Regions from separate parts of the Paenibacillus sp. CFBP 13594 genome, predicted to be linked through region 1. Evidence: riboswitches for the same ligand, from Rfam matches in the RefSeq annotation. Region 1 holds a riboswitch; each other region holds the start of a gene.
What was found. Region 1 has a riboswitch for thiamine pyrophosphate ahead of IFU39_RS25175 (ABC transporter substrate-binding protein). Riboswitches for the same ligand answer to the same signal wherever they lie in the genome.

Region 1 (2,204 bases):
CACGGCTCCTTTCGTGATATATAAAATGAACTAATGACGGTTACACTTGCCACTTCGATGACAGAATAACCTTCCAATCGCTGTTATCCCCAGATTTTTTTGATTCCCTTTCTCTAAAGGGAAAATCCGGTGATAAAGGCGACCGCTTCGCTTTTTCACGTTATTTCTGTCCTCTCCGTCCTCGTGTAAATATTAAGTTCGTTTTATATGAGATATTTTATTGGGGTAAAAACGCGTTCGTATATGCTTTGCTCACGTCGACCTGTTCATCCAGCAGTTTTTTGCTAAACATCCAGTCGGTGTAGTTCTGCCATACTTCCTGTTTCTGTTCTCCCCAGCGCGGGGCGTCATCCGTGTACTTTGGACTAAGCCATTTCTGGCTTGCCAGGACCAAGTCTTTATCCAGATCCGGGACGGCCTTGATCAGAATATTCGCTGCGTCTTCGGGATGATCAATTGCGTATTGATATCCTTCTGAAGTGGCTTTCAGGAATGCTTTCACCAGCTCAGGGTCGTTCTGAATCGTCTGCTCGTTCGTTACGAGAACAGGCGTGTAGTAATCCAGTGCATCTGAATAATCCTTCACATATAACATGTCGATCGGTTCTCCGCGCAGTTCAGCTTCAATCCCCGTCCAGGCGTAGAAAATCCACGCGAAATCAATATCCCGTTTCACTGCGGTGAAAAAGTCAGCGTCACCCATGTTAATGTTTTTTACTTTGGATACATCGGCTCCGTCGCCTTCCATAATGGATTGCATCACGGCTTCTTCCACAGGCGAACCCCAACCGCCATAGGTTTTCCCTTCAAAATCTTTCGGTGACTTGATATTCCGATCCGCCGGAGCAGCGAACCCGGATGTATTATGCTGAATAACTGCTGCGATGGAGACGAGTGGAACACCTTGTGTACGGGCTTGAGTTACACTTTCCTGATAACTTACGCCAAAAGGCACTTCATTCGAGGCAACCATCGTATCTGCGCCGCCGGCACCTGGTTGTACAATCTCTACATTCAAGCCTTCGGCCTTATAAAAACCTTGATCTACAGCCGCATACAAGCCGGTATGATTCGTATTTGGTGTCCAGTCGAGTACGACTTTAATATCCTTGAGGGCTGCGTTGTCACCTTCGTTGCTGCTCTCCGTATTCGTGTTGCCGTTGTGTTCTGCCGGGGCAGCTTCTTTACCGCCACATGCGGCCACAGTCACCAGTAGTACACATAAGAGCAACAGTCCCATTGTTTTACGCCATTTCATCTGTGATTCTCTCCTTCGGTATGTCCGGCCGAGTGGCACGGGGTACTCCTTGGCTTCATATCCAATCATCTTGCATAAATCGACAGATTTATACCAGTTGGATCTGGATGACTTATTTTTGTTTCGATAAATAAAACAAAAAAAGCGTCCCGTAATCCGGGACGCGTGCAGGCGTTAGAGAGGTGGCGTTCAGCCAGAGGGCTGTGCCATTTCGATATACTCCGATTCCTACGCTGGCATGATCCAGATCAGGTCTAAGGGTTAGTATCTTGGTGGGATACACTCTCAGCCGGCCAATTCCGACTCCCCTGGGAAACTATGAAGTTACGGGCATTACTAGGTGTAATTATAGGCCAGCGGGTAGAACGTGTCCAGTCAGGAACTGGATGGGGACAGATATGAACTTATCAAACAGGCCTTTATACAGATGTATATCAGCCTGTTTAGATGTGTTATTTTCAATAATTATCGTTGCGAATCATATAAGGAAATCTGGCTGAGTGTAAAAGCACCGGATAGTGGGTCATAGCCTAAGTGCTGAAGATCTGGAGGGCTCCCAACAAATACTTAGATCAAATCCGATGTTTGATATCTCGTCGCATAAGGGCTGCTTTCCCTATTTCAGTGATCAGCTTTTGCTCGTTTGACCTTGAGCGGTGCAGCTTGAGTAATTTAAACAACATAATTTAGATACAAAAGGAGATAGTACTGCTATACAAATAAATACTTTTACATACAAATGGGGGAGTACTGAATGATCCTTAAAACCATAATCGCAATTATTTTGTCCTATAGTGTCTACGTTTTTTTCACGGCTTACCTTTTATTTTTGGTTCCGTCTCCATCGACTATTGAAAATACGGATATGCAAAAAGCGTTAACAGAAGGAAGTACAACAGATCGCGTAATGCTCCTGGAGGACGGCTTTCAATCGGGTCAGGTGAGA
Region 2 (2,204 bases), on a different contig from region 1:
ACTTGAGTCTATCGATTTAGAGGTGCGGTTACTATGTATAAGTTGATTTAAGTCATCTTTGCACAAAATCCGCTAAACCGTCGAAATGACGAGATAGCGGATTTCATTAGTTCTTTGTATAGACTATTTTCTTTATGCTTTCGCAGGACAAGAAATACCGACCCGCCAACTCCTCTATCCTGACTCCATTGCAGAATAAGGATTTGATCTCAGCGTTTCGAGCAGAGACCCTACTCTTGCTCTCTGTTTTCTCGCCCCATTTTAGGTGCGCCTCTTTGGGTTTTGGGATATAAACCAATTCCCCTTGAACGTATTCTTGAATGATCCGTAACAATTCTTCCGGAAAAATAGACTCGGCTTTTGAATATTTCATGGGCCTCACTCCTTATTTAATAGATCAATAAGGTGCAAAGCCAGTTAGTAGAATATTACGATTCGTCGTTGGCAATGTGATTATTCCCGGGCTCTATGCAAAGCATTGCCATATCCTTCACTGGCTTTGCATAGAGCCGTGCATGTAAGAACCCTACCCCGATTGTTTTCAATAGCCTCACCTCCATAGAAAATAGATAGTTGCTATTTGCTTATTATATCAGGGCTTGTTGTTGAAATGTTTAATCATCTCTTTTTGGGCTGACACGTTCTGATTATTCGCTGTACTCATCTTGATTAGCTGCTCTCTAATTGAATTAACTAACATTGAACTCAAGGCTCCAGCCCCCATGACATCTCCCAAAAATCAAGCTCAAAACGACTGCACATCACGAAAATATCCTCCATCCGTTGGTACGTTCCCTCGCTACAGCCTTCTAATAGTTTATCCGTTAACGTCACAAGGGATTGATTGCTGTTGTTGTATTCAGAGGAAGCATATCCTGTGATCCACTCTCCGTAAAAAGGATGCTCAGCTGCACCTGGTTTTTGAGCAAGGACTTGACCAATCTCTGCATAACTCCATGAGCAGGCCAGAATGGATACAAGTACTTCTGCTATGCCACCCGCATGGGAAACAGAGAGCATATAGTTAGTGTAAGCTGCATTTTTCAGTGCAGGTTTTACCTGAAAAACATGATCCTCTGTAATTCCTAATCGCTCCATATAAGAACGATGAATTTTCATTTCGCCATTCAAGATGTTATCTACGTTTTTACTAAAAAACTGCATCAATTTGGGATCGTGCGACTTGACGATACCTAGTGCAAATACACGGGCATAATCATACAGGTACAAGTAGTCTTGCAGCAAATAATAACGAAATTGTTCGACCGGTAAGGAACCATCTCCGATTCCTTTAACAAAGGGATGCTCGAGACATTCCTTCCACACGGGCTGTGCTGCCTGATACAGTCTCTCTGAAATAGTCAACATATGTTCCTCCAATTCATAATGTACGTATTTAAAAACAAAAAAACGAAACATCCTATGGATGTTTCGCAGACAAATACACTAAAACAAGGGGGTTCGCATGAGCTACCCAAGTCAGCGTTTCATCGTTGCATCCCTACGTTGGCATTATCCAAATCAGGTAAGGTCGGTTTAACACCCTCTCAGCCGGTTAAGGCTCCCTCGCAAACGGTTGTATGTAGTTGATAACTTTCTTATCCCCATAAAAGAGAAAATAACATCCATTTAGTATATCAAGGGCTGTTAAATATAGTCAAGGCAGATTGTATCGCCCCTTATCACCCTTCGGTGACTTATGTAAACGATGAAAACCATCACAACAATGGTTGAGTTTTAGCCACTGTTATGATGGTTTCTATTCTTGCAATTACTGCCGATGGTTTAATGCCCGAGTTTGTTCTTTCCAACAAAAGTGATTATTCCGTACTGGGAAGTGTTTCTCCAGCTCTCATTGGTCATATCATTCCACTTGGCTACGTTCTGCTTACCTCCGCCCTGGTTGTCATTAATTTGAAGCTCGAAACCGAGAACATTTCCTGCTTTGGGTGTCAGTGAATGTAATTGGATTCTGGCTTCTACGAGATATCCTTGATTTGTTTTCTTCACAGCACTTACAAGGCGTCCGGGTGAGGCCCCCCCTGCAAAGGTTCCCACATTGTCTGCACTGATTCTGAACTGGGCATCATCATATTGAAAATACGGTGTGCGCTGGTGATTCTCGTCCAGGAAAATCTCAACCGAATCCTGATCCCATGGGTTAATGCTGTCTGTAATGATGTTTGGATCAGTGACGTCGATCA
Region 3 (2,204 bases), on a different contig from region 1:
GGTTTATCTGGTTGTGTCAAAATGATTTGGCTAGTGCCAAATGAACAGATTCAATCGCATGAATACGTGTTGTATCAAATAATGGAACTTCTGAATCCTCTACTTTTACTAATAATCCAATTTCGGTGCAACCTAATATGATCCCCTCAGCTCCATCATCAACTAGCCTTTGGATCACCTTTTTATAATAATCCCTTGATAAGGGCTCAATTTTCCCTAAACATAATTCCTCATATATTATTTTATTGATAACTTTTCTATCCTCTTCATTCGGTATCAAAACCTTAATACCATTCAATTCAATTCGTTTTTTATAAAAGTCTTGTTCCATCGTATATTTAGTGCCAAGTAAACCAACCGTACTTATTTTGGACTTATGAATTTGATTTGCTGTTGAATCAGCAATATGTACAATGGGTAAACGCACTTTTTCTTCAATATGTTTAATCACTTTATGCATCGTATTTGTACAAATTACAATCATTTCTGCTCCTGCCTTTTCCAGAGACTGAGCAGCATTCCCTAATAATTCACCAGCACTTTCCCAATTACCTTCAGCCTGATAACGCTCGATTTCTTCAAAATCCACGCTATATAAGATGCATTTGGCTGAATGCAATCCTCCCAATTTATTTTTCACTTCTTCATTAATAATTCGATAATACTCTAACGATGACTCCCAGCTCATTCCACCAATAAGGCCAATCGTTTTCATATACACTCCCCTTTCCATTTAATACATCCCGAAAGCAGCATATAGAAATTTAATAGATATTGTACCGTATCTATCTGATTAAATAAACGAAGCGTATTATGAATCCGCGGAAAGCCAAGATCAGTACTCACATTCTTTCCGAGCGCCCCCTTTACATTCCACTTGCATGTGATATATGCTGAACACACAACTGCATATCTTGAACATTGCACTAGGGGAGCCTTACGGCTGAGACGAATCGAATGATTCGGACCCTTTGAACCTGATCTGGATCATACCAGCGGAGGGAAGTGGAGCGGCCTTTCAGTAAGCGGATTTTTTCATGTTGATGATGAAATTTAATGTGAATTGAACTTACAGACCCACTCATTTCTCCGGAAATGGGTGGGTCTTTTTCGCGTTCTGCGGGCAGATCAGAAGGTGTAATTAAAGATCCCGTAGTTTGAAGTTGAATTTGGAATAACAAGGGGGGACAAAACGAGATGGATAATAACATAACCATTCACAACATGAGCTACGCTTTCCCGGAAAAAAGGGATTCCCCCGTGCTCTCCAATGTGTCGATGCGTGTAGCCAACGGCGAATTCGTCTCGCTTATCGGCTCCAGCGGCTCCGGTAAAAGCACCCTTTTCAAGCTGCTGGCAGGCCTGCTTGAGCCAACCCATGGAACCATAGAAATTCCTTGGGTCCCTGAAGGAAAGCGACTGGGGCAGGTGGCCTATATGCCACAAAAGGACCTCCTGTTATCCTGGCGAACCGTCATGGAGAATTGCATGCTCCCCGCTGAACTTGCTCCAGAGCGGCAGGATAAGGGGAGAATTCGCGCGGACATTCTGGCTGGGCTCGACAGATTTGGCCTATCCGGCTACGCGCATGCTTACCCAGACGAGCTATCGGGTGGCATGCGCCAGCGTGTCGCGCTGCTTCGTACTTTGCTGACAGGTGGCCAACTCATGCTGCTGGATGAACCATTCGGCGCACTCGATGCCTTAACCAAACGGGAGATGCATCGCTGGTTGTTGGAACTGTGGGAGGGCTTTGGCAAAACCGTGTTGTTCATTACGCATGACATTGAAGAGGCGCTGCTGCTCAGTGATCGGATTATCCTGTTAACTCCGGGGCGCCAAGGCCAACAGCTACAGGATTTGACGGTACCTTTGCCACGTCCAAGACATTCGGACATGATCTATGAACCGGCGCTCGTTCAGATGAGACGACGACTGGAGGAACAATTGCATGCGAGAAGGTAACTTGGGAGACTGCATGAAGGATAGCGTAAGGCGTTGGCTTGCCCGTTATGGTCTGTTTCTTTGGCTCCTGCTCTTGTTGCTTGTCTTCTGGGAGTGGATTGTGCGTATGGGATGGGTGCCCTCCTTCATCATTCCAGCCCCAACGGCGATTGCCAGCTCCCTGTATGAGCATCGCTACCTCCTGCTGGCTACACATCTGCCTGCTACCTTGATGGAGGTTATTGTTGGTTTTGGCTTGT
Region 4 (2,204 bases), on a different contig from region 1:
GAAGAGCCGGGAGAAACAGCTGGACAGAATTGAACGTATTGATCGTCCGGATGAAGCAGCTAAACCAACGTTCAAATTCAAGGATGCCCGCGCGAGCAGCAAAACGGTCTTTGAGGGCATTGATTTTGAAATTGGATATACGTATCCTTTGCTGCCCAAAATGACGATGACAATTGAACGTGGTGAGAAAATTGCCATCGTAGGTTGTAATGGTGTGGGTAAATCGACACTGCTGAAAACAATTCTGGGTAAAATATCTCCACTCAGTGGAAAGACCTTTTTGGGAGATTATCTCGAAACGGCCTATTTTGAGCAGGAAGTTCGTGCTGGAAATATCACGCCTATCGAGGATGTCTGGAATGAGTTTTCACATTTGACCCAGAATGAGGTCCGGGGTCATCTCGCTCGCTGTGGGTTGAAAAATGAGCACATTACCCGTCCGCTTAACATGCTGAGTGGTGGAGAACAAGCCAAGGTTCGTTTATGCAAACTTTTGATGCGTGAAAGCAACTGGATTTTATTCGATGAGCCGACAAACCATCTCGATGTCACAGCCAAAGCGGAGTTGCAGCGTGCTTTGCAAGAATTCAAGGGAACGGTGTTACTTGTATCTCATGAACCTGATTTCTACGAGGGTTGGGTTACCAAAACATGGAATGTCGAAGAATGGTCTGAGAAAAACTAGAAGATTCAAGATGTTTAACAGAAATGACGGTGACAAAAAAATCCGTCTATGGTAACATAGGCTACAACTTCATATGAACACTAGGGGGGCCGCACGATGCGGCTGAGATGGAAGAATGCGATTCCGGACCCTTTGCACCTGATCTGGATCATACCAGCGTAGGGAAGTGGCGAGCGCGTTTCAGCGAATGACGTGAGCAACGGCAATTCGAAAGGATTTCAACCGTCTGCTTAACGAATTGAAACATGCAGTTGCGTGTATAACGTTAAGGCTATAAGGTCTATAGCTTTATTACACGAAATGAACTGTATGCTTCAGTCAGTCATCTGGTCCTATAATTAACACGCAGCCACTCCCCTACGGGAGTGGCTTTTTTGTGTTTTCATAGCATTCACGCCTGGAAGGAGATGAACAGTACGGTAATTTCTCATGGACATGTTCACGAATCATTTGAATTGCATGTTGTATCTACGGGTGTAGGGAATCAAGCATCTTTTGTAAAAGCTGCAAAGGACGTTTGGCCATGGGTGGACTACATCCATATACGAGAGAAACAACTCTCGTGGCAACAAAAGATCGGTTGGGCTGAAAGTCTGCGTGGTGTTGGCGTTCCATCTTGTCGCATCGTTATCAATGGTTCAGAACTGCCACCACAGAATGACATCTATGGCGGTGTACATTGGGGGCAAGAGGCTATACGTAACTACAACCCTGCTGTTATAAGCAATGTCCAGCGAATTCGTCTGGGTGTATCTGTTCATTCAATCGATGAGGCAAAAATCGCTGAAGAACGGGGAGCCGATTACCTTTTCTTCGGGCATGTCTACTCAACCAACAGTAAGCCTGATCTTGAACCAAGAGGATTATATGCTCTGGCTGAAGTGTGCTCTGGTGTCTCCATTCCTGTCATGGCGATTGGGGGCATCAAACCGGGAAACATTCAGGCTATTCGCTCTGCAGGCGCACAGGGAGTTGCTGTGATCTCGAATGTATGGGCGAGCGTTTCCCCGGATCGGGCGGCTGCATTATTAAGGCAGAGTATCGTTGCTACAGAAGGTCTGAGCCGCTGAATCAAGGAGATGAGAGGATGAAAAAGATCATTACTGATAGACCGGATAAGATTCATGCAGAAACGATTATTGTAGGCGGAGGCGTTGTTGGATGTGCCATCGCATATGAGCTTGCTTCCCGTGGACAGGATGTGCTGTTGCTGGAGCGTTCGGCGATTGCAGGAGGCACTTCTTGCGCGGCGGCTGGAATGCTGGCGGCAGATAGTGAGGATTTTGCTCATCCTTTGATGGCTAAGCTCGCCAGGCAGAGTAGACAGTTACTTATCGAACAAAAGGTGCTAATGGCTACACTCAGTGAGGTAGAGACTGGCCTGCAACGCCAGGGATTCCTAACTCCTTTTCGTTCATACAGTGAATTAAGTAGGTATAAGGACAATCGGAAGTCTGCGTTGTCTGCTTCTACTGATGAGGTATGGTGGGATCGTTCCGTTTTGCAACAGGAGGCATCA

Region 2: it holds a riboswitch for thiamine pyrophosphate, as region 1 does, so the genes downstream of both, tenA (thiaminase II) here and IFU39_RS25175 (ABC transporter substrate-binding protein) in region 1, are expected to answer to the same signal.
Region 3: it holds a riboswitch for thiamine pyrophosphate, as region 1 does, so the genes downstream of both, IFU39_RS11020 (ABC transporter ATP-binding protein) here and IFU39_RS25175 (ABC transporter substrate-binding protein) in region 1, are expected to answer to the same signal.
Region 4: it holds a riboswitch for thiamine pyrophosphate, as region 1 does, so the genes downstream of both, IFU39_RS02310 (thiamine phosphate synthase) here and IFU39_RS25175 (ABC transporter substrate-binding protein) in region 1, are expected to answer to the same signal.

Annotation. Positions count from the first base shown of each region.
Region 1 is NZ_JACYVQ010000009.1:145,168-147,371, reverse strand. It holds gene IFU39_RS25175 (ABC transporter substrate-binding protein) at 218-1,258, opposite strand; TPP riboswitch at 1,466-1,578, opposite strand; gene IFU39_RS25170 (phospholipase D-like domain-containing protein) at 2,013-2,204, shown strand, end outside.
Region 2 is NZ_JACYVQ010000001.1:997,996-1,000,199, forward strand. It holds gene IFU39_RS04610 (CD3324 family protein) at 107-373, opposite strand; gene tenA (thiaminase II) at 706-1,368, opposite strand; TPP riboswitch at 1,481-1,578, opposite strand; gene IFU39_RS04620 (endo-1,4-beta-xylanase) at 1,786-2,204, opposite strand, start outside.
Region 3 is NZ_JACYVQ010000003.1:9,157-11,360, reverse strand. It holds gene IFU39_RS11025 (aspartate/glutamate racemase family protein) at 17-715, opposite strand; TPP riboswitch at 919-1,021, shown strand; gene IFU39_RS11020 (ABC transporter ATP-binding protein) at 1,198-1,965, shown strand; gene IFU39_RS11015 (ABC transporter permease) at 1,952-2,204, shown strand, end outside.
Region 4 is NZ_JACYVQ010000001.1:478,799-481,002, forward strand. It holds gene IFU39_RS02305 (ABC-F family ATP-binding cassette domain-containing protein) at 1-685, shown strand, start outside; TPP riboswitch at 758-867, shown strand; gene IFU39_RS02310 (thiamine phosphate synthase) at 1,093-1,755, shown strand; gene thiO (glycine oxidase ThiO) at 1,773-2,204, shown strand, end outside.